Regions from separate parts of the Streptomyces sp. NPDC048644 genome, predicted to be linked through region 4. Evidence: riboswitches for the same ligand, from Rfam matches in the RefSeq annotation. Region 4 holds a riboswitch; each other region holds the start of a gene.

Region 1 (7,282 bases), on a different contig from region 4:
TTTTTGTCGGTGCACGCCGTACGCGTGCAGCTCCATGTGGCTCTCGAAATGCTGCCCTTCAACGACCCCCTCAGGGGGACCGAACTTCACAGGGTTCTTTGATTTTGCCTTCGCCATGCGGGGAATTCTGCCCACAACTTGATCGCTATGTCACTCGGGTTGGAACTGCCGAGCGTAGGCTCAGAGACGTTGTCCCTCATGAGGAGGTTGTAGCGGTGGCTGGTGTGCCAACGGCAGTTGTGGCGGCGAGTGGCCTCGTAGGCGGCTACGCCGTAGCCCGCTGGACAAAAAAGCGGCCCCTGGGTGGGGCAGTGCTGGCTGCCGCCGGTGCGGTGGCGGTCAAGGGGTGGCAGGAGAAGGCTGGGGGGAAGGCTGCGGCTGTGCTGGGTGGGGCGTATGTGGCGGCGTTTGCCGGGTCGCATCCGCTCGCGAAGAAGGTCGGGGCGTGGCCTTCGGTGTTCACGGTGGCGGGCGGGATGGCGCTTGTGTCGTGGCTGGTGGCCGACCGGCGGGTGTGAGGCGCGGGAGCGCGTACGAGGACGGCCGTACGGGCCGGGGCGGCAGTCGCGCCCCGGCCCGTACGGCTGTCGTGCCCGCCCCGGTGTACGGGGGTTCGCGTCAGGCCGACGCCTCGTTCAGGAGCGTCAGTTCGGCGTCCGTGAGGGTCAGGTCCAAGGACGCGAGGAGGGACGGGAGTTGGGCGACCGTGCGGGCGCTGGCGATGGGGGCGGCGACCGTGGGGCGGGCGGCCAGCCAGGCGAGGGCGACGGTGGCGATCTCGGCGTCGTGGGCGGCTGCGACGGTGTCGAGGGCCTGGAGGACGCGGGGGCCGCGGTCGGTGGCCAGGTACTGGGCGGCCTTGGCCGAGCGGGCGCTGTCGATGTCCGTGCCGGGACGGTACTTGCCCGTCAGGAAGCCGGAGGCGAGGGCGTAGTACGGGACGGCGGCGAGGCCGTGGCGGGCGGCGACGTCGGCCAGTTCGCCCTCGTAGGTGTCGCGCGAGACCAGGTTGTAGTGCGGCTGGAGGGCGACGTAGCGGGCCAGGCCCTCGCGGTCGGAGCAGGCCAGGGACTCCTCCAGACGCGGCGCCGAGATGTTGGACGCGGCGATCTCGCGGACCTTGCCGGCCTTGACGAGGTCGTCGAGTGCGGTGAGGAACTCCGCGACCTCGACCGACTCGTCGTCGTAGTGCGTGTAGTAGAGGTCGATGTAGTCCGTGCGCAGGCGGCTCAGGGATCCGTCGACGGCCTTCTTGATCGTCGCGGTGGACAGGCCCTTGAGTCCCGGCTGGGCGCCGACCTTGGTGGCGATGACGACGTCGGCGCGGTTGCCGCGGGCGGCCAGCCAGTTGCCGATCACCGTCTCGGACTCGCCGCCCTTGTTGCCCTCGACCCAGAACGAGTAGGCGTCGGCGGTGTCGATGAAGTTGCCGCCGCCCGCCACGTACGCGTCGAGCACGGCGAACGACTCGGCTTCGTCGGCCGTCCAGCCGAAGACGTTGCCACCGAGGGAGAGCGGGGAGACGGACAGCGAGCCGAGGTTCTTGCGTGAAACGGTCATGCGTGATTGCAGCGTCGGGCGGGAAGGGAATATTCCGGCCCCGCCCGGCCTCCGGCCGATCAGCCGTGCCGGACCCGCCTTACCGGGCCCGCCCCGCCGACCGGCCGTGCCGTGACCGCCGTGCCAGCCCCGCCCGGTGTCAGACCTTCAGGCCGTGGTCCCGCAGCCAGGGCATGGGGTCGACGGGGTCGCCGCCGCCCGGCCTGACCTCCAGGTGGAGGTGGGGTCCTGTGACGTTCCCGGTGGCGCCCACGCGGGCGATGACCTCGCCGGTGCCGACCTTGCCCGAGGTCTTCACCATGGACGAGAGGTGGCAGAACCAGAGTTCGGTGCCGTCGTCGAGGGTGAGGACGACGCGGTAGCCGTACGAACCGGCCCAGCCCGCCTGGGTGATGGTGCCGGAGTGCACCGCCTTGACGGGGGTGCCGGTCGGGGCGGCGAAGTCCTGGCCGGTGTGGTCGGCCGCCCAGCGGTCGCCGGCCTGGCCGAAGCTCGCCGTGAGGGTGTACGAGGTGACCGGGAGGAGGTAGCTCTTGGCGAGTTCGGCGAGCCGCTCGGCCTCCGCCTTCTTGTGGGCCGCCGCCTTCGCCTCGCGCTCGGCCTCGGCCCGCGCCTCCTCCTTGGCCGCCGCGGCCTTCTTCTGCGCCGCCGAAGCGGTCTTCTCGGCCTGTTCGACGGCGGACTGCTCGGCCGCGTCACGGGCGTCACGCTCGGCGGCGCTCTGCTGCGCGTCGGCCTGCTGGAGGATGCGGCTGCGCAGCGCCTCGCCCGCGCCGCCCGTCCCCTGGGTGCCGTCGTCCGGGGTGAGGCCGGCGGAGGAGAGCGGTGCCGATGCGTGGGTGGCGGAGGTGGCGTGGGTGGCGGAGGTGGCGTGGGTGCCGGATTTTGGTGCGGCGGAGTCGGCCGCGGTGTCGGCTGCCGCGTCGGAGTCGTCCGAGATGAGGGGGCCGATGCCGGGCAGGGATTCGGCGTCCGGCAGCTTCTCCGAGAGGTCGTCGGTGATCGCGCCGAGGTCAGGCACGGAGATCGGCACCGGCGGCTTTCCCTCGGCCGTGGCCATCCCGCCGGCGCCGACCGCCGCGATGACGCCGACACCGAGGACCGTGCCACCGCGGGCGAATCCCCCGCTGCGCTGCTTGGCGACCCGGTGTTTGCCGCGGGCGGCGCGGACGGATTCCTCGGTGGGGTTCCATTCCTCCCACGGTCCTTCACCTGCGTCGGCACGGCCGGGGCCGCCGGACGGCCGGGGGCCGTCGAAGGGGGCGGTGTCGTCGAGGGCGTAGGCGGACGGAGCCTCGGGGGCAGACCTGTTGGACGCCACGGGGGCGCACTCCTTTCCTTCCTTCTCGCCTACCGGGTTAGCTGACGGGTTCGGAGCAGGAAGGTCTCCTACGGGCGGCCTCTGGCGCGAGGCGTCCGATTCACCCCATGGTGGTGGTTCCCCGGTTCCCTCCGCGCGGTTCGGGATCCATCCGACATTCCAGGGCGTTTCCCGTAGTTCACGGAAATTCCCTGCAGTTCACGGCAGTTCGTGAAATTTCGATGCTGCGGTACTGCGGCGTATCGCGGCATGCTGCGGTGAACGTGCAGGTCGTGACCAGCGGTGGTGCCCGTGATGCCCGAGGCGCCCGAAGAGCGCTTGCAGGATTCAGCGTCGGCGCACGGTGCCGCCTCTTGCGACGGCTGGGACGACCGCGCTCCGTTATCGGACAGTAATAGAGATGGCCGCGGATTTCCAAGCGTTCTCACGAATCCGCATCCCCTACTCACCAGCTTTGGCCTGGACTTATGGGCCCACCAAGGTTCTAAACAGGGCGAGTTGACCGTCCGGCGGGAAACGGGCTGCGCGTGATTGTGCATCACTTGTTATGCAGAGGGGTGCGCGGCAATCACGGAACGTGAGGGAAGTAGCGTCTGATCATGGTCGTCAACTTCGTCAACAACGGGCAGACACTGGCGGATCGCTACCGGGACTTCTCCTGGTGGCAGGCGCGCGGGCAGTGCGAGGCCCACGAGGAACTGACGGCGCGGATCAGCCAGGACCCGGAATTCTGCGAGCTGTTGGCGGGCTCGCTGCCGCCCGGCAACAAGCAGCAGCCCAACCTCCTCCTCGCCGCCGTCCGCCATCTCGACGGCCCGCACGCCGAGCAGGGCCCGCGCGGCGACCTCGCCTACCGCCGCTGGCGCGAGTGGACCATCAGGCACTGGGACGAGGTCCGCGCGGTGATCATGCGGCGCGCCACCCAGACCAACGAACCGGCCCGCTGCGCCACCCTCCTCCCGCTGCTGGCCCGCCTCCCCCAGCCGCTGGCCCTCCTGGAGGTCGGCGCGTCGGCCGGCCTGTGCCTGTACCCGGACCGCTACCGGTACGCGTTCGATGACGGCGGGGACGCGGGCGCGGCCGTGGAGGTCGGCCCGTCCGGCAGCCCGGTGACGTTCCGGTGCCGTACGAGCCGGGAGGCCCGGGTGCCGGACGACTGGGCGGCCCCGCCCGGACGGCTGCCCGAGGTCGTCTGGCGGGGCGGCATCGACCTCAATCCGCTGGATCCGGTCGGTGACCCCGACGCGCTGCGCTGGCTCCAGGCGCTCATCTGGCCCGGGGCGACCGAGCGGGCGCAGCACCTCCCGGCCGCCGTCGACGCCGTACGGGGAGCGCCGCGCCCTCGGATGGTGCGCGGCGACCTCGTCGACGAACTGCCCGCGCTCGCGGCCGAAGCGCCGGCCGACGCCACGCTGGTCGTCTTCCACACCGCCGTACTGACCTACCTGCCACCGGACCGCCGGGAGCGGTTCGCCGCGAGCGTGCGGGAGCTGCTCGCCCAGCGGGCGGGGGCAGGACACTGGATCTCCCAGGAGCACCACTCCGTCCTGCCGTGGATCGCCGCCCCGCACAGCGACGCGCTCGGCCCGGCGGAGCGGGAGCCGCTGCTGACGCTCTCCCTGGACGAGCGTCCTGTCGCCCTCACCGGGCAGCACGGCCGGAGCCTGCACTGGGTGGCGGGGACGGCGTAGGCACCACCGCCGCCCCTCGCCGCGACGCCCACCGGCCACGCCCTACGCCGGCAGTGGCCGCTGCACCGCCAGCAGCGCCATGTCGTCCGTCCCCGCCCCTCCGGTGTGCCGGGCGACCTCGTCGACCAGTGTGTCCAGGAGCGCGTCGGGCCCCGTGAAATGGCGTCCGCGCAGCCGGGCGACCGGGTCGTAGAACACTCCCGTGCGGTTGCGGGCCTCGGTCAGCCCGTCGGTGAACAACAGCAGGACCGACCCGGCCGGGAAGAACGTCTCGTCCGACCGGTCGGGCCACCCCGCCACCTCGCTCAGGCCCAGGGGCAGCGCCGCCGATGCCGGGGGCAGCGCCCGCAGCCCGCCGTCCGGGGCGAGCAGCAGGGGCGGCGGGTGCCCGCGGTTGAGCACCCGCAGGACGTGTTCCGTGGGCGGGATCTCCGCGAGGACGGCGGTGGTGAACCCCTCGAACTGGTCGAGCCCTTCGCGCCGCCCGCCCTCCCGTTGCAGCGCACGCTCCAGCCGGCCCGCCACCGCCTCCAACGTGGCCTCCTGCTCCGCCGCCTCCCGGAATGCCCCGATGACGATCGCGGCGGCCTCCACCGCTTCGAGGCCCTTGCCCCGTACGTCGCCGACGATCAGCCGCACGCCGTACGGGGTGTCCTGCACGGCGTAGAGGTCCCCGCCGATCCGGGCGTCGGCCTGCGCCCCGACGTACCGGGCGGCGACCGCGAGCCCCGCGACCCGCTCGGGCGGCGTGGGCAACACGGCCCGCTGGGCGGCCTCCGAGACGTCGCGTACGGACGCCAGCGTGGCGTCGGACCTCCGGACGACCCGGTTGATGCCGAGCGCGAGTACGGCGACGACGAAGACCGTCGAGACCTCCGTCGCGGACTCGTTGGTGTCACGGGCACCGTGATACGCCACGACCCACACCGCGCCTGCCACCGCGGCGACCGCCGTGACGGCCGTGCTGCGCAGCGAGTGCAGGGGCGCGGCGACCAGGGGCGCGGCCGAGAAGAACGGCGACGCGGTGTAGCGGGCCGGCGTGACGATGTCGAAGACCAGGCCGGAGGCGATCAGGATCGCGGGCAGCCAGCGCGCCAGCCTGCGGCCGATGGGCGACATCTGCGCCCGGCGTGCCCGCCGTTCCCCTTCGCCCGTGCGGGCCCTCCCGCCTCGACGCATCCGCACCGGCATCTTCCCGCTCCTGGCGCCCGTCCGTCCTTGAGCCGTCGGCCCCTTCGTCCGCCGGGCCCGGCCCTGCCCGTCCCTTCGTCCGTCGGCGCCCGGCACCCGTCCCCCAGGTTTTCGGGTGCCGGGCCCGGCAGCGACTCCTCGTGGGCCGGACGGGTCACGGAAGGGTCGGTCAGGGCTCGGCGCGCCGGGTGCGCAGCAGCCCGGCCGCCAGCAGCGCGGTGCCGAGCAGACCGAAGGACGCGAGGACGCAGGCTCCCCCGCGCGCACCCGGCCCGGCGACGAGGAACCGGACCGCACGGAAGGCCCCGGCGACGGCAGCGGCCGGAAGTCACCCGCCTGAGCTGCCCCGTCCCTCGGGCCAGGACGCGGCACGACAACAGGGGCCGGTCGGATGCTCCCGACCGGCCCCCGGACGCACCCGGCGGTCGCGCCCTGCGAGGGTTACCGGGTCCTGAAGCGGCGGAAGAGGTTCCGGGCCACGTACACCCCCGGGCCGCCGAAGCCGACGATGTCGACGCGCCCGTCACCGGTGATGTCGGCGAGGAAGCGGGAGTGGCGGTCGACCCGCCAGCCGCCCGCGTCCTCGTTGTACCCGAACCCGCGGCACACCAACTGGGCCTGCTCGAACCGGCCGTCGCCGCGGCTGTGCGACACCCAGACCCCCTCGTCTCCGAAGCCGACGACGTCCGGGTTGCCGTCGCCTGTGACGTCGGCAAGGAGCCGGAGGTGCTTGCCGCCCGTCCACCCCTGGGCGAGCCCGAAGTCGTTCAGGACGAGCTTCGGGCGCTCGAACGTGCCGTCGCCGCGCCCGCGTGACACGACGACGCCCTGCGGGCCGAACCCGACGATGTCCAACGCTCCGCCGCCGGTGGTCCCGACCAGGAACCTGGGGTGCTCCGCAACCGAGCTCCACCCCTGGTCGACCCCGAAGTCGTCGAGGACGTACAGGGGCTCGGCGAACGTCCCGTCCTCGTCCTGGAGCGACACCCAGACACCGTCGTCATGGAATCCGACGATGTCGAGCCTGCCGTCACCTGTGGTGTCGACGAGGAAGCGGGGATGCTTGTCGGCAAGCCAGCCACCCGCCTTCTCGTCGTGGCCGAACGCCCGGAGAACGGGTTCATCGGCGACCGGTGCGAACTTCCCCTCCTCGTCCTGGAGTGACACCCGGACGCCGTCGTCGTGGCAGCCCACGATGTCGAGCCTGCCGTCACCTGTGGTGTCGACGAGGAAGCGGGGATGCTTGTCGGCAAGCCACCCGCCGGCCTGCCGGCCGTGTCCGAACGCCTTGAGGACCAGCTCGCCGCCCGCGGGCGCGAACGTCCCGCTCTCGTCCTGGGAGGACACCCGGACACCGTCGACGGCGAGCACGACGACGTCGGTCCTGCCGTCGCCGGTCGTGTCCGCGAGGGTCCACAGGTCCTCGGGGCTCGGGGAGGGCGGGGGTCGGTGCAGGAGGCGCTCGTCGCCGAACGTGCCGTCGCCCCTGCTGGACGACGTCACAGCGCCCTTCGCGGGT
Region 2 (7,282 bases), on a different contig from region 4:
ACCACCAGCGCGGCGGCGGACGCGGACAGCCCCAGATCCTGCCCGATGACGTCGAGCAGCGGCTGGGCGAAGTAGTTCCCGGCGACGGACAGGCCGGTGGCGACCGACATCAGCAGCAGCGTGCCGCGGCCCAGCCGCTGCGGCCCGGCCGCCGGTGGCACCGCCTGCGCGGCACTCGCCGCTTCGGGCGCCGTGCGCGGCGCCTCCCCCTCGGACTCCATGTCCCCTCCTGCCAGTTGGTTCTTTTCCGTGCCCGCCTCCCCCCGGTGGCGGACGGTCCCAGCCTGCGGGCTGCGCATCGATGAGTCCAACACACTGTCGTCATCGCATCCATCGCCGATCGCGATGGATCGTTATCCTCCGCGGATGGAGTTGCAGCAGATGCGGTACGTCGTCGCGGTCGCCGAGACCGGCGGGTTCACCCGGGCCGCCGAGCGCTGCCATGTGGTGCAGTCGGCGCTCAGCCACCAGATCGCCAGGCTGGAGAAGGAGCTGGGCGCCCGGCTCTTCCAGCGCACCAGTCGCAGCGTGCGGCTGACCGCGGCGGGCGAGGCGTTCGTGCCGGTCGCCCGGCAGGCCCTGGCGTCGGCCGAGCGGGCCCGCGCCGAGGTGGAGGCGGTCGCGGGCGAGGTGCGCGGGCAGCTCGCGGTCGGGGCGATCTCGACCCTGTCGGCCGTCGATCTCGCCCAGGAGCTGGGCGCGTTCCGCACCCGCTATCCCCAGGTGCGGGTCGGCCTCCGGATGGAGATGAGCGACGAGCTGATCGAGAAGGTGCGGCAGGGCGCGCTGGACGTCGCCTTCGTCGGCCTGGTGCCGGGCGCGCGGGTCACCGGGGTACGGGAGAGGGAACTGGCGCGCGGCGAGCTGGTCGCGGTGGTGCCGCCGGGCCATCCGCTGGCCGGGCAGGAGCGGACCGGTCTGGCGCGGCTGGCCAGGGAGACCTTCGTCGACTTCACGGCGGGCTCGGCCGCCCGCAGGCAGCGCGACGACGCCTTCCGTGCCGCGGGGCTGAACGCCGACGTGGCCTTCGAGGTGACCACCGTCGAACTCCTGGCGAAGCTGGTGCGCGCGGGGCTCGGGGTCGGCATGGTGCCCGAGGGCATCGCGGGGGAGCTGACCGGGCTGCACGTCGTCCGTGTCCGCCCGGCGCCGCGGCGCATCGAGCGGGTGGTGTGGCAGGCGCTCGGCCCGTCGCCCGCAGCCGCCGCGTTCCTGGCGGGCCTCGGGGTGGACCCGGGGTGAGCACGGCCCGCGCGGCCGGGGCGCGGGCGTACGGCGCGGGCGCCCGGCGAGGCGCGGGCGCCGCAGCGGTTACCGTCGAAAGGTGCACGACAAGCCCGACACCACCCCCGACACCGTCCCCGGCGCCGCCCCCGCGGGCCCGCCCGCGCGCTGCCCCGCAGCCTCCGCGCCGCCGCCCGCCCCCGAGCTGTTCACCTGGGAGTTCGCCGCCGATCCTTACCCGGCGTACGCCTGGCTGCGGGAGCACGCGCCGGTGCGCAGGACCGCGCTGCCCAGCGGCGTCGAGGCATGGCTGGTGACGCGGTACGCCGACGCCAGGCAGGCGCTCGCCGACGGCCGGCTCTCCAAGAACCCGGTGCACCACAGCGAGGCCGCGCACGGCAAGGGCAAGGTCGGCATCCCCGGCGAGCGCAGCGCCAACCTGATGACCCACCTCCTCAACATCGACCCGCCCGACCACACCCGGCTGCGCCGCCTGGTCTCCAAGGCGTTCACCCCGCGCCGGGTCGCCGCCTTCGCCCCGCGCGTCCAGGAGCTGACCGACGCGCTCATCGACTCCTTCGCGGCCCGCGGCGAGGCCGACCTGATCCACGAGTTCGCCTTCCCGCTGCCCATCTACGCGATCTGCGACCTGCTGGGCGTACCGCGCGAGGACCAGGACGACTTCCGCGACTGGGCCGGGATGATGCTGCGGCACACCAAGGCGGGCCAGGCGGGCGGGCCGCGCGGCGGCGTGGCCAAGGCGGTGAAGAAGATACGCGGCTATCTCGCCGAGCTGATCCACCGCAAGCGCGCCGAACTGCCCCGCGAGGCGGCCCCAGGCGAGGACCTCATCTCCGGCCTGATCCGCGCGTCCGACCACGGCGAGCACCTCACCGAGAACGAGGTGGCCGCGATGGCGTTCATCCTCCTCTTCGCCGGCTTCGAGACCACCGTCAACCTCATCGGCAACGGCACCTACGCCCTGCTGCGCCACCCGGAACAGCGCGCCCTGCTCCAGAAGTCCCTGGCGTCGGGCGACGACGGCCTGCTCGCCACCGGCATCGAGGAACTGCTGCGCTACGACGGCCCGGTGGAGCTGGCGACCTGGCGGTTCGCCACCGAGGAACTGACCATCGGCGGGGCGCGGATAGCCGAGGGCGACCCCGTACTCGTCGTGCTGGCCGCCGCCGACCGTGACCCCGAGCGGTTCGACGAGCCCGACACCCTCGACCTGGCCAGGCGCGACAACCCGCACCTGGGGTACGGGCACGGCATCCACTACTGCCTGGGCGCCCCGCTCGCCAGGCTCGAAGGCCAGGCCGCCCTCGCGACGCTGCTGACCCGGCTGCCCGACATCCGGCTCGCGGCCGAACCCGACGAGCTGCGCTGGCGCGGCGGGCTCATCATGCGCGGACTGCGGTCCCTCCCGGTGGAGTTCACCCCGGCACCGTGACGGGGCCGGGAACCGGCCCGGCGGCGGGCCCGGTTGACGGCCGCGCGGGCCGGTCTGCTACCGGCTCGGCGACGTGCCTGATGAGGGCCGTGACAGCCGATTTCTTGACGGTGCGTCAGCTACGTGACCTCTACGTGATCTCCGCTACACCGGCTTGTGACGACCCGTGAGCCCGGCTACCTTTCGACCGAACCTGTGCTCGACCGCCCCGGCGGGACGGCCGCGCCGAAGCCTCGGCCGGCCGGCATCCGCCGGTGCGACAACTCAACGCCGCTCGAAAGGCAACCGCATGCGCTCCGGGAACGGCCGCCATCGTCGACCCCGTCAGGCACCGGCCCTCTTTGTCACGGCGGGAGTGGCCGGCGCCGGCATCGCCATGCCACTGCTCGGCGCGGGCTCCGCACACGCCGCCGACACCGCCGCCTGGGACCGCGTCGCCCAGTGCGAGAGCGGCGGGGTGTGGAGCGGTGCGTCAGGCGACGGCTACGGCGGTCTCCGGCTCACCGCGGACCTGTGGCAGGAGTACGGCGGCCTGGCGTACGCGCCGCGCCCCGACATGGCCAGCCGCGCCCAGCAGATAGCCGTGGCCGAAAAGATCCTGGACGACCGTGGCCCAGGCGCCTGGCCGGGCTGCGCCGTCGACGCCGGCCTCTCCCGGGGAGGCCGCGCACCGGACGTCGATCCGGGCAGCACCGACGCGCCGACCCCCGCCCCCACGGACCACGACGGCCAGGGCGCAGGCGGCACGGACGACGCGACCGATCCGGCCGACCCGACCGATACTTCCGGTTCACACGATTCACCCCCCTCACCTGACCCGTCCGACCCGTCGCACCCGTCGGACACCTCGGACCCGTCCGGTACTTCGGGCTCGCACGACCCCGCCACCGACCCGTCCGACGCCACCCCCCGCCCCGGTGCACCGGACTCCGGGCACACCGAGGGCGACGGCAGCGGCCACGACGGCAAGGGCGAGGGCGCGAACGGCGATCACGAGGCGCCAGGCGCGGGCGACTCCGACGCGTCCGACGGCTCCGGCGACTCCGCGACGCCCGGCAGCGGGAGCCCCGACCCGACGCCGCCCGGCAAGCACCGCGGCGGCGAGGGTACGGACGACGGCGGCAGGACCTCGGGGCGGCACGCCTCGCGGGGTGACGGGGAGCGTACGCAGCCGGCTCGCGGCGACTACACCGTGCGCCCCGGTGACAGCCTGTCAGCCATCGCCGAGGCCCGGGAGCTGCCCGGCGGCTGGCCCGCGCTGTACGAGCGCAACCGCGAGGTCGTGGGCTCCGACGCGGACCTCATCCACCCCGGACAGCATCTCGATCTCGGGCGCTGAGCGGGTAGTTAGTCGGCTTTTGCCCCTTTTGGTGAAAGTGAGACATGGCTCTCGTTGACGCCTGCGGTGTCCGACCCGTCCACTGAATCCATACCGCGCCCTACCTGCGGAAATATGAGCGCTCTGCGGTTATTGGCGGTCAACTGGGTGCAGAAAACGGGGTTTGAACCGCACAGGGGTTCATGTCTACGGTCAGGACCGCTCGCCAAAGCGGGCCCTTCGCTCACACGCCGAATCCTGCCGGTGGGTGAAGGCGGTCGACGCGCAAGCGCCGAAGGCAGGAGCGGGGGAACCAAGGTAAGTGCCGGCCCCGCCCGTGAAAGCGGGTCAGCCGGCTTGGGGTGAAGACGTGTGTGAAGCACACACGGCCGGGCAGCTCACAGCCCGAACCCGACAGCTCACCTCGTAGGCGTCGGTGAGGAAAACGAACCATGCTGATCAACAAGGGCAAGCACCGTCGTCCGTCCAAGGCCGTCCGCGTCGCCACCCTCGCCGGTGTCGCCGGTGCCGCTGTGGCCGTCCCGCTGATGGGCGCCTCCTCCGCCTCCGCCGCCTCGGTCGCCACCTGGGACGCCGTCGCCCAGTGCGAGTCCGGCGGCAACTGGTCGATCAACACCGGCAACAACTACTACGGCGGCCTGCAGTTCTCGCAGTCCAGCTGGGCCGCCGCCGGCGGTACCCAGTACGCGCCCCGCGCCGACCTGGCCACCAAGAGCCAGCAGATCGCCGCCGCCGAGAAGCTGCTCGCCATCCAGGGCCCGGGTGCCTGGTCCTGCGCCGGCGCCGGCAACCTGACCTCCGGTGGCCCCGCCGCCAGCGTCGACACCTCCTCGGGCTCCGGCACGACCAAGGCCGCCCCGCAGCAGAAGGCCGAGACCCCGGCCCCGCAGCACAAGAGCGCCCCCGCCCCGCAGGCTCCGGCCCCGCAGCAGCAGAAGTCCCAGCCGGTGCCGAAGTCCGACCCGCACGGCAACTACACCGTCAAGTCCGGCGACACCCTCGCCAAGATCGCCAAGGCGCACGGCACCAACTGGAAGTCCGTCTACGCGAACAACAAGTCCGTCATCGGCGGCAACCCCAACCTGATCTTCCCGGGCCAGAAGCTCAGCATCTGAGCCCACCCCTGGCAGGGCCTTGAGGGCTCCGTGCCCGGTGCCTCCTCCCGGATGACCGCAGCGGTTCGCGCGTACGGCGGTCCGCGCGAACCGCTCGCCCGGGAGGCGGCGAGGGCCGAAGAGCCGGAGCGCGCCCGGGAGTTCGCTCATATCTCCCGGGCTGCATCAAATGCACGCAATGCGCATTGAGTTCCCTCTCGCTCCTACTCATCCCGCTCTGCCCGTTTTCTCCCCGCGGGATACCCCGTCCGGCGCGTTCGTCCCCGCATCGCGCCGCGGCGGGGTCTCTCCGTTCCGTACCCTGGTGCCGGACACAGCGACGTGACCGCCCCTTACAGCTGCTCTCCCGCCCGGCGGACGAAGCTGCCCGAACTCCTGCGAACTGGGCCTTTGGGTCACTCTTCCTCCCGCCGAGGGGGCTGAGGGCGAGCGGAACGGCAACAGGCCGTTAGGCTCGTGCTGCAGAACTCCAGACACCCATGAAGGAGACAACGTGCCGTCCATCGACGTCGTCGTAGCCCGCGAAATTCTCGACTCGCGAGGTAATCCCACGGTCGAGGTCGAGGTCGGCCTCGACGACGGCAGCACCGGCCGTGCCGCGGTTCCGTCCGGCGCCTCGACCGGCGCCTTCGAGGCCATCGAGCTCCGCGACGGCGACCCCGGCCGTTACCAGGGCAAGGGCGTCGAGAAGGCCGTCCTCGCCGTCATCGAGCAGATCGGCCCGGAGCTGGTCGGCTACGACGCGACCGAGCAGCGGCTGATCGACCAGGCCATGTTCGACCTGGACGCCACCGACAACAAGGGCTCCCTCGGCGCCAACGCCATCCTGGGCGTCTCCCTCGCCGTCGCGCACGCCGCGTCCGAGGCCAGCGACCTGCCGCTGTTCCGCTACCTCGGTGGCCCGAACGCGCACGTCCTGCCCGTCCCGATGATGAACATCCTCAACGGTGGGTCGCACGCCGACTCCAACGTCGACATCCAGGAGTTCATGATCGCCCCGATCGGCGCGGAGTCCTTCTCCGAGGCGCTGCGCTGGGGCGCCGAGGTCTACCACACCCTCAAGAAGGTCCTGAAGGAGCGCAACCTCTCCACCGGTCTCGGTGACGAGGGCGGCTTCGCCCCGAACCTCGGCTCCAACCGCGAGGCGCTCGACCTGATCCTGGAGGCCATCCAGCAGGCCGGTTACGTCCCCGGCCAGGACATCGCGCTGGCGCTCGACGTCGCCGCGTCCGAGTTCTACAAGGACGGCAAGTACGCCTTCGAGGGCTCGGACCGCTCGGCCGCCGAGATGACCGAGTACTACGAGGGCCTCGTCGCCGACTACCCGCTCGTGTCCATCGAGGACCCGCTGTTCGAGGACGACTGGGCCGGCTGGCACGTCATCACCGAGAAGCTCGGCGCCAAGGTCCAGCTCGTCGGTGACGACCTGTTCGTCACCAACCCCGAGCGCCTGGCCCGCGGCATCGAGGAGAATTCCGCCAACGCGCTGCTGGTGAAGGTCAACCAGATCGGCTCGCTGACCGAGACCCTGGACGCCGTCGAGCTGGCCCAGCGCAACGGTTTCAAGTGCATGATGTCGCACCGCTCCGGCGAGACCGAGGACGTCACCATCGCCGACCTCGCCGTCGCCACCAACTGCGGCCAGATCAAGACCGGCGCCCCGGCCCGCTCCGAGCGCGTCGCCAAGTACAACCAGCTGCTGCGCATCGAGGAGATCCTCGACGACGCCGCCGTCTACGCCGGCCGCTCCGCCTTCCCCCGGTTTCGCCCTGCGAACTGATCAAGCACAGCGCCCCGCGAACTGATCAGGCACAGCACCCTGCGAACCGATCAGCCGCGGCGCCCCGCGAACTGACCGGAACGGCAGGGCCGATCGGCCCGAGCGTGGCGTCCCGCCTCGCAGCGTCCCCGGCAGCGGTCCCGTACCGTTGCCGGGGACGGCTTTGTCTCCGAACGGCCAGGACCGGCGCGGAGCGTGGCCGCGGAGCGTACGTTCGTACCTCCGCGAAGACGGCAATCCAGGGGAGGCGACGTGCCCGCTGACCGGTTCTCGACCGCGACCCGGCTCAAGGCGCTCGGTGAACAGGCGGCGGCCCGCGTCTACCGCGCCCGGCGGCCCCGCCGCAACCGGCTGACCGGCCGCGCCGCCCT
Region 3 (7,282 bases), on a different contig from region 4:
GGGATGTACGTCCTGTACATTTTTTACGGAGAGAGGAGCAGTCATGCCGTACGCACCGCACCCCACTGCCCGCTACGTCCTGCCGGAGTTCACCGAGCGCACCAGCAGCGGCACGCGCACGATGGATCCCTACTCGAAGCTGCTCGGCGAGCGCATCGTCTTCCTGGGCACCCCCATCGACGACGCCTCGGCCAACGACGTGATGGCGCAGTTCATGTACCTCGAACACGCCGCCCCCGAGCAGGACATCTCGCTCTACATCAACTCCCCCGGCGGCTCGTTCACCGCGATGACCGCGATCTACGACACGATGCAGTACGTGACCTGCGACGTCGCGACGGTCTGCCTGGGCCAGGCCGCGTCCGCCGCCGCGGTACTGCTGGCCGCCGGCGCCCCGGGCAAGCGGCTGGCGCTGCCGGGCGCCCGGGTGCTGATCCACCAGCCCGCCCTGAGCGAGCCGGTCCAGGGCCAGGCCACCGATCTGCGCATCCAGGCGGACGAGTTGCTGCGCACCCGCGACAAGCTGGAGGAACTGCTGCAACGGCACACCGGCATGCCGCGCGAACGGATCGCCGCCGACATCGAGCGGGACAAGATCTTCGACACCGGCGCCGCCCAGGAGTACGGCCTGATCGACGGGGTCACCCGCGCCCGCAAGACCTCCGCGGCGACCGGCGCACGGTGACGTCGGGTGCCGACGCCCGAACTCCCTCCGCTGCCCGCACTGACCCGGGCCGAGGGCGAACTGATCGACCGATACCTGGAAGTCCTGGACCTGCTGGGCCGGATCAACCCGGCGCGCGGCGGGCACACCTACGGCGGGCTGCGGGCCGCCCAGGCGCTGGCGAGCAGGGCCGCCGGACTGCGGGACGCGCTGGCGCTGATGCACGAGCGGGGCGAGAGCGAACTGCACGGCGGGACGCTCGGCCGGGCACTGCGGACACTCGACGGCGAGCGCCGGGCCCGGCTCGTCTCGGTGCCGCCCGATGACACGTGAGGCGGCGGCCACCTACCGGGACCGCACACGGTGTCGCCGGGCACCGGGCGTGCGACACGTCCCCCGCCCGGCTCGCCCGGAAGGGCTAGCACCGAAGTCCGCGACGAACGGCGCCCGGATTGCGGCACGTCGCCTTGACCCCGGCGCCGCACCGGGTTCCACACCTGGTCCCGGCCCTGACCCCGGACGCTCCCGCACACCGCGAACGGCACGACTCACCACATGGCCCCCATGTGACGAATGTCACATGGGGTCATTTCAGCGCTTATTTCGGGCGCCGCATGCGTAACGATCCCTTCGACGACAAGACCCCGCCACAGCGACGGGGCGGTCCGGACGGGCGCCTAATCCTGCCGCCGTCCCGGATGTCCGGTCGACGTGGTTGGAACGGCAGGAGCGGAGGACCCGAGCACGACGGGGCCACGGCCGCCACGGCCGACGGGCTCCTTGGGGTGAAGCCGTACGCACGGCCGGGCATCTTCGCCTGCCCGAACCCGACAGGTCCTCCTTCGCAGGCGACTGACGAAGGGTTCGCTCATGGCTGTACGCAGGCACGTACCGACAGCAGTGGCCCGCGCCGGAACGATTTCGGCTCTGGCACTGGCCACCGTCGGCGGCATCATCCCGACGCCCGGAGGGACCACCGACGCCGAAGCGTCGAGCGTCTCGTCCGCGGCGCTGCGGATCGCCGCCTCCAAGAAGGGGGCGCCGTACCAGTACGGCGCCCGGGGCCCCCACCGATTCGACTGCTCGGGGCTGACGCAGTATGCGTTCAAGCACGCGGGCAAGAAGCTGCCGCGCACCGCGGCTGCGCAGTACAACCGCACCCGGCACCTGCCCGCCTCGTCCCGCAGGGTCGGCGATCTGGTCTTCTTCCATGCGGGCAGGGGCGTTTACCACGTCGGGATCTACGCCGGACGGGGCCGCATCTGGAACGCGCCCAGGACCGGCACCGTCGTCCGCCTGGACAAGATCTGGAGCAAGGCCGTCTGGTACGGGCGGGTCAGGTGAGCGGTCGCCCGCCACCCGCACCGCGTTGAGATAGCCGAACTCCCTTACATCTGCCCGCCGTTGGCTTTCCGGGAGGCGCTCGGCGGCGGCCGTCCGCGTGTGTGCGGCGCGGTCAGGCGAGCGCCACCTCGACGAGGAGGACGCCACCGAGCGTGGTCAGCAGGGCGCCGGTGGTGGCCTCCAGGGCACGGGTGACCCGCGGGCGGCGCAGCCAGTTGCCGAGGCGGTCGACGAGCAGCGCGACGGCGGGGAACCACACCAGCGCCATCGCGACGACGATCGTGGCGAGCAACAGGGTGCGCGGCAGCGCGGGCTGCCCCTCGGGGACGAACTGCGGGAGCAGGCTGAGGAAGAGCACCGGCGCCTTGGGGTTGAGCGCGTTCGTGAGGAAGCCCTGCCGCAGGCTCCGTCCGACGCCGGTGCGCGCTTCCTGCTGCTCGGCGGCCTCATCCCCGGGACGTGCCGCGGCGTCCTCGTCCGCCGTGGGCGCCGCGTCGGCAGGACCGCGTACGACGGCCAGCAGTGCGCGGCCTCCGAGGTAGAGCAGATAGGCGCCGCCGAGTACCTGAACGGCGCCGAACAGCACGGGCACGGCGACGAGCACGGCGGCGAGCCCGGCGACCGCGAGGGCGGTGTGCACGAGCAGCCCGCCCGCGACCCCGACCGCGCAGGCCACCCCCGCCCGGCGCGAACCGAGTGCGTTGCGCACCACGACCGCGAAGTCCGCGCCCGGCATGGCGACCATGCCGGCCGCAACTCCGGTGAAGGTGATCAGCTGTCCGTCCATGAGGCAATCCTCGCTGGTCAGAGCCTTTAATGGGGAGTGGCAATCTTCTTCGTCGGGCTAAAGAGGTTCTTATGTACGACCCCACGCGACTGGCCGCTCTGGTGGCGGTCGCGGAGGCCGGTTCGATTTCACGGGCCGCCGACCGGCTCGGCTACACCGCGCCCGCGCTCTCCCAGCAGCTCGCCAAGCTGGAGCGGGAGGCCGGGACGACGCTGCTGGTGCGCCACCACCGCGGGGCGCGGCTGACGGCCGCGGGGGAACTGCTGCTGGTCAGGGCCCGGCGGGCGCTGGACGAGCTGGATCTGGCGCGGCACGAGCTGGCGCAGCTGGCGGGCCTGTCCGGCGGCCGGCTGCGGGTGGGCACGTTCATGACGGCCGGTACACATCTGCTGCCGCCCGCGCTGAGTGCGTTCCGCCGTGCGCACCCGGATGTGGAACTGAGCGTCACGGAGTACGAACCGCCGCTCGGCATGCGGGCGGTGGCGCTCGGCGAGGTGGATCTGGCGTTGACGCACGCCTACGCGCCTGGCGACCCGATGCCCACGCCCGAGGGGCTGCGGCTGGAGCCGCTGCTGACCGAGGAACTGGTGCTCGTCACGGCTCCGGGGCACGCCCTGTCGGCGGGCCAGGGACGGCTGCCGCTGTCCGGTCTGGCCGGACAGCCGCTGGTCAGCATGGCGCCCGCCAACCCTCACCGACGCGGGGTGGAGGCGGCGCTCGCGGCTGCCGAGGCGAGCGTGGCGGTGCGCTGCGAGTCACCGGGGTACGAGGTGGTGTGTGCGCTGGTGAGCGCGGGCCTGGGGGTGGCGGTGGTGCCGGAGATGATGGCGACCGGTTCGGTGACACCGCTGGGTGTCCGCCGGCTGGAGCCGCCCGAGCTGCACCGCACGGTCTCGGTGGCCTACCGCCCCGGTGGCGGCTCCCCGGCCGCCGACACCCTGCGGGCGCTGCTGCGCGGCGCGTTCACCCGTGGCGGCTCCGTGCAGTGAGGCCGTGCGGCGGCCTGCCCGGTGGCGGGCGGGTGGTCAGGAGGCGGGTGGTCAGGGTCCGGTTGCCGTCCAGGGCAGGGAGACCCAGACCGTTTTGCCGCCCTGGTGGGTGGGTTCGACCCTCAGCCGGCCGCCGGCTTCCGCGGCGAGGAAGCGGATGATGACCAGGCCGCGTCCGTTGTCCTGCTGCACCGCGGCGGGCAGCCGCTGCGGCCACCGCGGATGGCTGTCGGTGACGCCGATGCGGAGCTGTTCGTCGCGGTCGAGCCGCAGCTCCACGGTGAAGACCGGGGAGCGGCCCAGGGTGTGCTGGACGGCGTTGGTGGCGAGTTCGGAGACGATCAGCCGGACGGTATCGGCGCGCACCGCGTGCGCCGGCAGACCCCATTCGCCGAGCACATCGCTCACATAACCGCGGGCCAGCCGCACGGAGGCGGGCTCGCTCGGCAGCGTGAGTGAGGATTCCTGGTGGTCTGCCATCGCGACGCCGTCCTTTTCCCACCGAGGCTCGATTCCGGCGCACCGACCAGGGAGCGAGCTGCCGATCGGACACCGATTCGGCCTCGGACTGCTGCTGTGCGTCAGACTGCCATCCATGCTGCTGGTATGACGCCGATCCACCACGATATGCCCATATCTGTCGCTCAATGCGGTGAACTCTGCTACGCGAGAACGGATTTGGGCGGCGGGACCGCACGCCGGCCCGTCGGTACCGGCCCCCCTGCGGCACCGACGAACGCTGTACCCGCCTCATACTCGCCGGGCGGTGCCGGTAAACCTCTGGAGAGGGGCAGCACCTCCGGGGCGTGCGGCGGCGTCAGCCTCGGGGCGCGGCGGCCACGACCGTCTCGACGGCGCTGTCGATCTGCGCGTCCGTCAGGTCCGCACGGGCGGTGAGCCGCAGCCGGGAGATGCCGTCCGGCACGGACGGGGGGCGGAAGCAGCCGACGACGAGCCCGGCTTCCCGGCAGCCGGCGGCCCAGCGGACGGCCTGTTTCGGGGACGGGGCGCGCACCGAGACCACGGCGGCGTCCGGGCGTACGGCGGTCAGGCCCGCGGCGGTGAGGCGGCGGTGCAGCTGCGTGGCGACGGTACGCACCCGGTCGACGCGCGCGGGTTCGCGGCGGAGCAGCCGCAGCGCGGCCAGTGCGCCGCCGACCGCCGCGGGTGCCAGGCCGGTGTCGAAGATGAACGTCCGCGCGGTGTTGACCAGATGCTCGATGACGCGGGCCGGGCCGAGGACCGCGCCGCCCTGTCCGCCGAGGGACTTGGAGAGGGTCAGGGTGGCGACCACGTCGGCGTCACCGGCAAGGCCCGCGGCGGCCGTCGCGCCGCGCCCGCCGTCGCCCAGTACGCCCAGTCCGTGCGCGTCGTCGACGAGCAGACCCGCGCCGTACGCCCGGCAGACGCCGGCGAGAGCGGGCAGCGGGGCCGCGTCGCCGTCGACGGAGAACACCGCGTCGGTCACCGCGAGCGCCCGGCCTTCGTGGTCCGCCAGCGCGGCGGCCACCGCCCGCGGGTCGGCGTGCGGGACGACGGCGGTACGGGCCCGGGAGAGCCGGCAACCGTCGATGAGGGAGGCGTGGTTGCCCGCGTCGGAGACCACGAGGGCGCCGGACCCGGTGAGCGCGGTGACGGCGGCGAGGTTCGCGGCGTAGCCGGATGACAGCACCAGGGCGGCCTCGAAGCCGCAGAAGGCGGCGAGTTCGGATTCCAGCCTGGCGTGCAGTTCGGTACTGCCGGTCACCAGCCGGGAGCCGGTGGCGCCCGCGCCCCAGCGGTGCGCGGCCTGGGCTGCGGCGCGGGTCACCTCGGGGTGCCTGGCGAATCCGAGGTAGTCGTTGCAGGCCAGGTCCAGCAGCGCGGAATCGGCGGAGCGCGGGCGCAGGGTGCGGACCAGGCCCGCCCGCTGCCGCTCGGCACGCGCCGTATCAAGCCAGTCGAATGCCGCGCCGAACGTCTCGCGTACGGGGGCCGCTGCGAGGTCGGCGGGCGGCACGGCGCGTGCGTCCCGGGTCTGCGGCGGTGCGGTGTCCTGCGGCATCGGCATCCTTCTCGATTGTGGGCTGTCGATAGACGTTAGCGGTCGTTACACCCGCCCACAGTGTGGTGATACCCACACTCCGAGCCAGGGTCGTTGTGGGAATCCTCCTTGGCCCGGGGCGGTGCCGTACGTCAGGATCAACGCCATGGAGCTGCTGAACACTCTGGTGGACAAGGGGCTGCGGCGTGAGCTGCCGACCCGTGAAGAGGCCCTCGCCGTACTGGCGACGTCCGATGACGAACTGCTCGATGTGGTGGCCGCGGCCGGAAAGGTGCGCCGTCAGTGGTTCGGACGGCGGGTGAAGCTCAACTACCTCGTCAACCTCAAGTCGGGCCTGTGCCCCGAGGACTGCTCGTACTGCTCGCAGCGCCTCGGGTCGAAGACCGAGATCCTCAAGTACACCTGGATCAAGCCCGATGACGCGTCGAAGGCGGCAGCCGCGGGGGTGGCGGGCGGCGCCAAGCGCGTGTGCCTGGTGGCCAGTGGCCGCGGGCCGACCGACAAGGATGTGGACCGGGTGTCGGAGACCATCTCCGCCATCAAGGAGCAGAACGAGGGCATCGAGGTGTGCGCCTGCCTCGGACTGCTCTCCGACGGCCAGGCCGGGCGGCTGCGGGAAGCCGGGGCTGACGCCTACAACCACAACCTCAACACCTCGGAAGCCACGTACGGCGACATCTGCACCACCCATGACTTCTCGGACCGCGTGACGACCGTGCAACAGGCCCAGGCGGCCGGCCTGTCGGCCTGTTCCGGGCTGATCGCCGGGATGGGTGAGACCGACGCCGACCTGGTGGACGTGGTCTTCGCGCTGCGCGCGCTGGACCCCGATTCGGTGCCGGTGAACTTCCTCATCCCGTTCGAAGGCACCCCGCTCGCCGAGGAGTGGAACCTCACGCCGCAGCGCGCGCTGCGCATCCTGGCCATGACCCGCTTCGTCTGCCCGGACGTCGAGGTACGGCTGGCGGGCGGGCGTGAGGTGCATCTGCGGAGCATGCAGCCGCTGGCGCTGCACCTCGTCAACTCCATCTTCCTCGGCGACTATCTGACCAGCGAGGGCCAGGCGGGCAAGGACGACCTCGCGATGATCGCCGACGCGGGCTTCGAAGTGGAGGGCGCGGACACCACCACCCTGCCCGGACACCGCGTCCAAAGCTGCGGCGACGAGGGCGGCTGCCACGACGGGACGCCGGGCGCCTGCCACCCCGCCCAGGACGCGCCGCCCGCCGCCACCGCGCCCGCGCCGTCCGACGAGGCCCGCCGCGGCCTGGTCTCGGTACGCCGCCGGGGCGCCGGCACCGAACTGCCGCCCAATGCCTGAGGTGTTCTCGCCGGGCGACCTGCTCGCACTCGACCGGCAGCACGTGTGGCACCCCTACGGGCCGATGCCGGGCCGTAGCACACCGCTGCTGGTCGAGTCGGCCGCCGGCGTCCGGCTGCGGCTGGCCGAACCC
Region 4 (7,282 bases):
AGGACGTCCGGGCCCGCGGGCCCGGACCGCCGAGTGCGGCGGAGATCACTCATCCCACGGGAAAGAAGGGCTCGAAGAGGGGCAACCAGGACGTCGCGGATCGCCATCTAATGGCGCGGAGAGGCCCGCTGCCGACACCGGGGCCGGAACCACGCCCCCGTCGCCGCGTACATGTCCTGGAAGCGAGATCCCGATGAGCCTGACGGGCACGCCCTTCTTTCTCACCTCGGTCGTGCTGCTGCTGATCGCCGTCGCGCTGCCGCTGGCGCTGTGGGGACGGATACCAGGGCCGCGCCTGGCGCGCGGCGCCCTGCGCCTGGTCATGCTGCTGTTCGCCCAGGTCACGGCCATCACGCTGGTCTTCGTCCTGGTCAACAACGCGAACAACCTCTACGACACCTGGGACGACCTGCTGGGCACCGGCAGCCACGTGCAGGCCGCCCAGGACCTCGGCCCCGACGGGCTGGGCGGCCGGCAGATCAAGAACGAGCCCCGCCAGGTCCAGCCGTTCCGGCCGGCCGACGACCCGAAGCTGGGCCCCGAGGTCCAGATGACCGACCTCAAGGGCCGGATCTCCGGGGTCAGCGGCGAGGTGTACGTCTGGCTGCCGCCGCAGTACCACGACCCCGCCTACCGGAACACGAAGTTCCCTGTCGTCGAGGTGCTGCCCGGCTACCCCGGATCGGCGAAAGCCTGGTTCGGCTCCCTGAACGCCGACGAGCAGCTCCGCCCGATGATGCTGAACGGCGAGGTCAAGCCGTTCATCCTGGTCGCCCCGCGCACCAACCTCGTCACCGGCGCCGACACCGGGTGCGTCAACATCCCGGGGAAGGTCAACGCCGACAGCTGGCTGACCGTCGACGTGCGCCGGATGGTCATCGACACCTTCCGGGCATCCGACCACTCCCGCTCCTGGGCCCTGGCCGGCTACTCGGCGGGCGCCCACTGCGCCGCCAAGCTCGCCCTGTCGCACCCGGACCGCTACCACGCGGCGATCGCCATGTCCGGCTACAACGACCCGGCGAGCGAGCACAGTTCACTCGCGGGCAAGGACCCGAAGCTGCGCATCGAGTCGAACCCGCTGCACATCCTGAAGTCGGCCAACGCGGCCGGAAAGCCGCCGCGCACCGCGCTGTACGTCTCCGGCGCCTCGGGCGACGGGTACCAGGCGGGCCTCGGACTGCGGCAGCTGGCGCAGTCGCCGACATCGGTGACCGTGCGGCAGATCCCCTCGGACGCCGGTGGTCACACGAGCGTGGTCTGGCGGGAGCAGGTGCCCGAGATCTTCCGCTGGCTGTCGCAACACGTCACCGCGTGAGGCGGGGGCCGCGGCCAGGACCCCGTCTCACCGCGGGCGGACCGCCGCCGTGACCGGCGCGCGCACCTGCCAGCCCAGGGCTTCGTAGAGGGCACGGCCTTCGGGGCTGGCGACCAGCACACCCTGCGTGGCGCCCGCCGTGGCCGCGCGGCCGGCGAGCGCCGCCATCACCAGCCGGCCCAGCCCCCTGCGGCGGTGCCCGGCCGCCGTGCCGATCATGTCGAAGACGACCGACCGCGGTCCGCGCAGGGCACCGGGCGCCCCGTCGGTGAGCGCGGCAAGACCGCCTGCCGGGAAGATCTCCGGGTCCGGATCCGGGGCTGCCTCCGGGGTCGGATCAGGGTCCGGATGCGGGCTTCCCGTACGGGCCGCGGGAGCCGCAGGGGCCGTACCGTCCAGGACCCGGGCCTCGATCAGGCCACGGTCCGCGTCGTGGTGGACGCTGAGGCGGTAGCCGCGCGGCGGCGCGGGGTCGCCGGGCGGTCCCAGCGTGGTCGTCATCAGGTACTGAGGCTCGCTGAGCTGCCAGCCAGGAGGCAGCAGCCGCTCGACCCGCTCGCGCGGTGCGCAGATCTTGAGCCACAGGCCGGGCACGTCGATGCGGCGGGCCAGCTCGCCCAGCACGTCGGGGTCGGCCGCCGGCAGGACGTAGCGGGCGATGTGGTGCGGCCGTCCGACCTCGATCCGGAAGCCGCCCGGCACCGCAGACGGCGCGGCGGTCCGCCGGGCCCGCGCCCAGCCGTCGGCCCAGACGCCGACGATCCGCGCGAGTTCGGAGGGTGCGGCGGGCGAGGGGGCCGGGGAGGAGTCCGTGGCGGGGGCCATGGGCCGAGCGTAGGCCGCATCCATGATCGACTTCAGCTGTATTTTCCGGGCCGGCACGGGTGTCCGGGGACGGCTCTGCGGGCTGCTGCCACCGGGCCGCGTCCTGCGGTCGGGGGAGCACACGGCGGTGTGCGACGGCGGGGCGCCCTGCCCGATGGGTCGTGGTTTGGGAGGGCTACGATCCAGCACCATGGACGTAGTCATCAACATCTTCGTCGGCCTGCACATCATCGGTATCGCCTCCCTCCTGGGCGGCTTCCTGACCCAGATGAAGGCGATGAGCGCGGGCACGGCCCGCTTCGTGCCCGCCATGCTGCACGGTGCGCTGACGATGCTCGTCACCGGCATCGTGCTGGTCGGCCTGAACCAGGCCCAGGGCAGCCCGGTCGACAACATCAAGATCGGCATCAAGCTGGCCGTCCTGGTGGTGATCCTGGGCCTGGTCTACGTCAAGCGTGACGAGGAGAAGGTCGCCAAGCCGCTCTTCGGCGCCGTCGGCCTGCTCACGATGGTGAACATCTTCATCGCGGTGCTCTGGACCTGAGCCCGCAGGGGCCGCTGCGCCCCGTATGCCGCACGGTGAACCGCGCGGCCCTCGCGTCGTCAGCCGTTCCGGCCGTCCGACCGCCCGAGGGCCGCGCGGTTCTGTGCTGTGGGGGGTGGTGCGTGGGGTGCTGCGGGTGGTTCCTGGGGTGTCGCGGGGGGAGCGGTCCCGACGCGACCGAGGTGTCGCGGGGGAGCGGGCCCGACACGGCCTACGCCGGGCGGATGCTCCCGTAGATCGGCATGTAGTAGATCGACTCCACCCGCACGCTGGCGCCCGGCTTCGGGGCGTGGATCATCTTGCCGCCGCCTATGTACATCCCGACGTGGCTGATGTCCTTGAAGAAGAACACCAGGTCGCCCGGTTGCAGGTCCTTGGTGGCCACCCGCTCGCCGGTCTTCACCTGATCCCACGTCGTACGCGGCAGGTTCACCCCGGCCGCCTTCCATGCCGCCTGCGTCAGGCCGGAGCAGTCGTAGGAGTTGGGGCCCGTCGCGCCCCAGACGTACGGCTTGCCCATCTGGGCGCGGGCGAAGGCGAGCGCCTTCTTGGCCTTCGTGAGGGACGTGCCGTCGTCGGATCCGCCGCCCGAGTCGCCCGAGCCGCCTGAACCGTCTGAACCGTCTGTCGAGCCGCCACCGGACCCGCCGTCGCCCCCGCGGTCGCCCCCGTGCTCCTGGCGTTCCTTCTCGGCCTGCCGGCGCGCCATGTCGTCGGCCTTGCGCTTGGCGGCTTCCTCCTTCTTGCGCTCCAGCTCGGCCAGCCGCGCCTTCTCCTGGGCGGTCAGCCGGGACAGCAGCTGCCGGGCCTCGGTCAGCTTGCCCTGCACCGTCCGCTTGGACTCCTGGAGGGAGGTCTGGGACTCCTGGAGCCGTTCCAGGCTGTGGACGGCCTCGGCGCGTTCGTGCGCTGCCGCCGCCTGCTGCTCCTGGTAGTCGGCGACCGCCTGTTGCTGACGTCCGGTCAGCCGCTCCATGAGGTGGCTGCGGTCGGCGAACTGCTGCGGGTCCTTGGCGAGTATCAGCTGCGCGGTCGGGCTCATGCCGCCGGTGCGGTACTGCGCGGAGGCGTAGGTGCCCAGCTCCCGCCGGGACGCGTTGAGTTTGTCGGTGCGCTTCGCCGCGGAGTCCTGGAGTTCGGTCACCTTCTCGCGCCGCTGCTCGGCGTGCTCCTTGGCGGCGTTGTACTTCTGGGTCGCCACCTCGGCCTGGCGGTAGAGGTCGTCGACGTTCTTCTTGACCTCTTCGACGGTCGGCCGGGGGCTCCTGGGGGCCGCTTCGGCTGACTGCGACAGCAGTGTGACCGAGGCGAGTGCTGCGGTGGTGATCCCGACCGCCGTGCGGCGGCTTCCGGGTGAGGCGAGGACGCGGGTGCGCGGCTTGCGATGCGACGCCAAGGCCGGCGACTCCTTCCGTGGACCGCCTACCGGGTTAGCTGTCGGGTTCGGGCGGTGTCGCAGACGGAAGGCTTGCCCTACGGTCCGTACGCCCGCGCGCGGCGGCCGTACCGATCGATTCACCCCGGTGGTGCTGGTGGGTCCCCGGCTCCGGGTGCCCAGGGGCAGGGCCGGACTCGGCGGAGGCGACCCGTGCGCACGCTGTCGTACGCGGGGATGCGGGCTGCCCGAGCGAGCACGGTAGCCAACTCGTGTGGCTCCTGTGAAGGCTGATGTTCGAATTGCCCGAAACCTTTTCGTGACCTGAAGGTGAGGCGACGGTGATTGCGTTGGATGTCGGTTTCGGGCAGTGCGGGGAAGCCTCGGGGCGGCTCCTGTGAAGACGGCTCCACGTCTCCGAAACGGATTCTGCACGGCCGGGACGCTTCCCGTGCGGCCGTTCCCGGACTTCGGGACCGGATGTCAGTGGGGCCGCCTAGACTCGGTGGGCGATGAGCAGCCTCTTTGACGACAGCTTCCTGGCGGATCTCGGCCCGAAGGGCGAGCACCCCCCGCCCCCTCCCGAGGACGAGCACGGCCCGGCCCCGGAGGAGGTTCCGCACGACCTCTTCGACGGGAAGTTCGACGCCCCCGTGCCCCGGGAGGCGTACTACCGCGACGGCGCTGCCCGCCCCGCGGTCGATCCGGCCGCCCTCCTGGAGGGGCTCAACGACGCCCAGAAGGCGGCCGTGGTGCACACCGGCAGCCCGCTGCTGATCGTCGCGGGCGCCGGATCCGGCAAGACCCGGGTGCTCACCCACCGCATCGCGCACCTGCTCGGCGCGCGCGGCGTGCACCCCGGCCAGATCCTCGCGATCACCTTCACCAACAAGGCCGCGGGCGAGATGAAGGAGCGCGTCGAAGAACTGGTCGGCCCGCGGGCGAACGCCATGTGGGTCTCCACCTTCCACAGCGCCTGCGTCCGCATCCTGCGCCGCGAGTCCAAGCAGCTCGGCTTCACCTCGTCGTTCTCGATCTACGACGCCGCCGACTCGAAGCGCCTGATGGCCCTGGTCTGCCGCGATCTGGACCTCGACCCCAAGCGCTTCCCGCCCAAGTCCTTCAGCGCCAAGGTCTCCAACCTCAAGAACGAGCTCATCGACGAGGAGACCTTCGCGGGGACGGCTGCCGACGGCTTCGAGAAGACCCTGGCCGAGGCGTACGCGATGTACCAGGCGCGGCTGCGCGAGGCCAACGCCCTGGACTTCGACGACATCATCATGACGACCGTCAACCTCCTCCAGGCGTTCCCCGACGTCGCCGCCCACTACCGCCGCCGCTTCCGGCACGTCATGGTCGACGAGTACCAGGACACCAACCACGCGCAGTACACCCTCGTGCGCGAGCTGGTCGGTCCGCCCGAGTCCGCCGCCGAGCTGTGCGTGGTCGGCGACGCCGACCAGTCGATCTACGCCTTCCGCGGCGCCACGATCCGCAACATCCTCCAGTTCGAGGAGGACTACCCCAACGCCACGACGATCCTCCTGGAGCAGAACTACCGCTCCACGCAGACGATCCTCAGCGCCGCCAACGCCGTCATCGAACGCAACGAGAACCGCCGCCCCAAGAACCTCTGGACACAGGCAGGCGAGGGCCCCAGGATCACCGGCTACGTCGCCGACACCGAGCACGACGAGGCGCAGTTCGTCGCCGACGAGATCGACCGGCTGACGGACGCGGGCGATGCCAGGGCGGGCGACGTCGCCGTCTTCTACCGCACCAACGCCCAGTCCCGTGTCTTCGAAGAGATCCTCATCCGGGTCGGGCTGCCCTACAAGGTCGTCGGCGGCGTCCGCTTCTACGAGCGCAAGGAGGTCCGCGACGTCCTCGCGTACCTGCGCGTCCTCTCCAACCCCGAGGACACCGTCCCGCTGCGCCGGATCCTCAACGTCCCCAAGCGGGGCATCGGCGACCGCGCCGAGGCGATGATCGACGCCCTGTCGCTCCGCGAGAAGATCAGCTTCCCGCAGGCCCTGCGCCGGGTCGACGAGGCGTACGGCATGGCCGCCCGCTCGGCCAACGCCGTCCGGCGCTTCAACACGCTGATGGAAGAGCTGCGCACGATCGTCGAATCCGGCGCAGGACCGGCCACCGTCCTGGAGGCGGTCCTGGAGCGCACCGGCTACCTCGCCGAACTCCAGACCTCCACCGACCCGCAGGACGAGACCCGGATCGAGAACCTCCAGGAACTCGCCGCCGTGGCCCTGGAGTTCGAGCAGGACCGCGGCGAGGACAACCCGGGCACGCTCGCCGACTTCCTGGAGCAGGTCGCGCTGGTCGCCGACTCCGACCAGATCCCCGACGAGGAGGAGGACGGCAGCGGCGTCATCACCCTGATGACCCTGCACACCGCCAAGGGCCTGGAGTTCCCCGTCGTCTTCCTGACCGGCATGGAGGACGGCGTTTTCCCGCACATGCGCTCGCTGGGCCAGACCAAGGAGCTGGAGGAGGAGCGCCGGCTGGCGTACGTCGGCATCACCCGCGCCCGCGAACGGCTCTACCTCACCCGCTCGACGATGCGCAGCGCCTGGGGCCAGCCGTCGTACAACCCGCCCTCGCGGTTCCTTGAGGAGATCCCGGAGGCGTACGTCGACTGGAAGCGCACCGGGCCCGCGACGCCGTCCGCCTCGATGGGCGGGCTGTCATCCGGCGGCTTCGGCTCCGGCGGAGGAACGGGCTCCGGCTTCTCGTCCTCGCGCGCCAAGGGGCCGAGCGGTTTCGCGACCCGGCGCTCGTCCGACCGGCAGGTCGTCGCGCTGGCCGTCGGCGACCGCGTCACCCACGACAGCTTCGGCCTCGGCACGGTCGTGGGAGTCAAGGGCAGCGGCGACAACGCCGAGGCGACGATCGACTTCGGCGGTGAGAAGCCGAAGCGGCTGCTGCTGCGGTACGCGCCGGTGCAGAAGCTCTAGAGCCCGCGGCCGTTCCGTCGGCCCGCCGCCGTCAGGGCGTCGGGCCGGGCGGGGCCGGTCAGTTCGGGGCGGCCGGTCAGTTCGGGTTGAGGCCGTGGCTGTGCAGCCAGGGCAGCGGGTCGATCGGTGAGCCGCCCCCGGGGCGCACCTCGAAGTGCATGTGCGGCCCGGTGGAGTTGCCGGAGCTGCCGGAGTACGCGATCTGATCGCCGGCCTTGACCGACCCGGAGCGGACCTTGGTGCTGCTG

The links. A riboswitch is a leader RNA that binds a small molecule or an ion and turns the genes downstream of it on or off. The one in region 4 is predicted to bind cyclic di-AMP.
Region 1: another riboswitch for cyclic di-AMP. It lies ahead of ACGFNI_RS15150 (M23 family metallopeptidase); the one in region 4 lies ahead of ACGFNI_RS27960 (NlpC/P60 family protein).
Region 2: another riboswitch for cyclic di-AMP. It lies ahead of ACGFNI_RS12580 (transglycosylase family protein); the one in region 4 lies ahead of ACGFNI_RS27960 (NlpC/P60 family protein).
Region 3: another riboswitch for cyclic di-AMP. It lies ahead of ACGFNI_RS04665 (C40 family peptidase); the one in region 4 lies ahead of ACGFNI_RS27960 (NlpC/P60 family protein).

The regions. Positions count from the first base shown of each region.
Region 1 covers NZ_JBICVO010000006.1:20,519-27,800, forward strand. The annotation lists gene ACGFNI_RS15135 (YDG/SRA domain-containing protein) at 1-117, opposite strand, end outside; gene ACGFNI_RS15140 (hypothetical protein) at 216-518, shown strand; gene ACGFNI_RS15145 (aldo/keto reductase) at 619-1,560, opposite strand; gene ACGFNI_RS15150 (M23 family metallopeptidase) at 1,700-2,881, opposite strand; cyclic di-AMP (ydaO/yuaA leader) riboswitch at 2,893-3,044, opposite strand; gene ACGFNI_RS15155 (DUF2332 domain-containing protein) at 3,481-4,572, shown strand; gene ACGFNI_RS15160 (PP2C family protein-serine/threonine phosphatase) at 4,615-5,751, opposite strand; gene ACGFNI_RS15165 (FG-GAP-like repeat-containing protein) at 6,205-7,282, opposite strand, start outside.
Region 2 covers NZ_JBICVO010000005.1:37,578-44,859, reverse strand. The annotation lists gene ACGFNI_RS12600 (MFS transporter) at 1-221, opposite strand, end outside; gene ACGFNI_RS12595 (LysR family transcriptional regulator) at 367-1,242, shown strand; gene ACGFNI_RS12590 (cytochrome P450) at 1,325-2,677, shown strand; gene ACGFNI_RS12585 (transglycosylase family protein) at 3,033-4,016, shown strand; cyclic di-AMP (ydaO/yuaA leader) riboswitch at 4,235-4,443, shown strand; gene ACGFNI_RS12580 (transglycosylase family protein) at 4,448-5,131, shown strand; gene eno (phosphopyruvate hydratase) at 5,625-6,911, shown strand; gene ACGFNI_RS12570 (septum formation initiator family protein) at 7,164-7,282, shown strand, end outside.
Region 3 covers NZ_JBICVO010000002.1:134,152-141,433, forward strand. The annotation lists gene ACGFNI_RS04655 (ATP-dependent Clp protease proteolytic subunit) at 44-685, shown strand; gene ACGFNI_RS04660 (hypothetical protein) at 692-997, shown strand; cyclic di-AMP (ydaO/yuaA leader) riboswitch at 1,329-1,530, shown strand; gene ACGFNI_RS04665 (C40 family peptidase) at 1,535-2,008, shown strand; gene ACGFNI_RS04670 (LysE family translocator) at 2,121-2,795, opposite strand; gene ACGFNI_RS04675 (LysR family transcriptional regulator) at 2,867-3,784, shown strand; gene ACGFNI_RS04680 (ATP-binding protein) at 3,836-4,264, opposite strand; gene ACGFNI_RS04685 (8-amino-7-oxononanoate synthase) at 4,602-5,828, opposite strand; gene bioB (biotin synthase BioB) at 5,974-7,149, shown strand; gene ACGFNI_RS04695 (adenosylmethionine--8-amino-7-oxononanoate transaminase) at 7,142-7,282, shown strand, end outside.
Region 4 covers NZ_JBICVO010000015.1:63,101-70,382, reverse strand. The annotation lists gene ACGFNI_RS27975 (alpha/beta hydrolase-fold protein) at 194-1,318, shown strand; gene ACGFNI_RS27970 (GNAT family N-acetyltransferase) at 1,346-2,143, opposite strand; gene ACGFNI_RS27965 (hypothetical protein) at 2,334-2,687, shown strand; gene ACGFNI_RS27960 (NlpC/P60 family protein) at 2,899-4,083, opposite strand; cyclic di-AMP (ydaO/yuaA leader) riboswitch at 4,091-4,275, opposite strand; gene pcrA (DNA helicase PcrA) at 4,575-7,034, shown strand; gene ACGFNI_RS27950 (peptidoglycan DD-metalloendopeptidase family protein) at 7,111-7,282, opposite strand, start outside.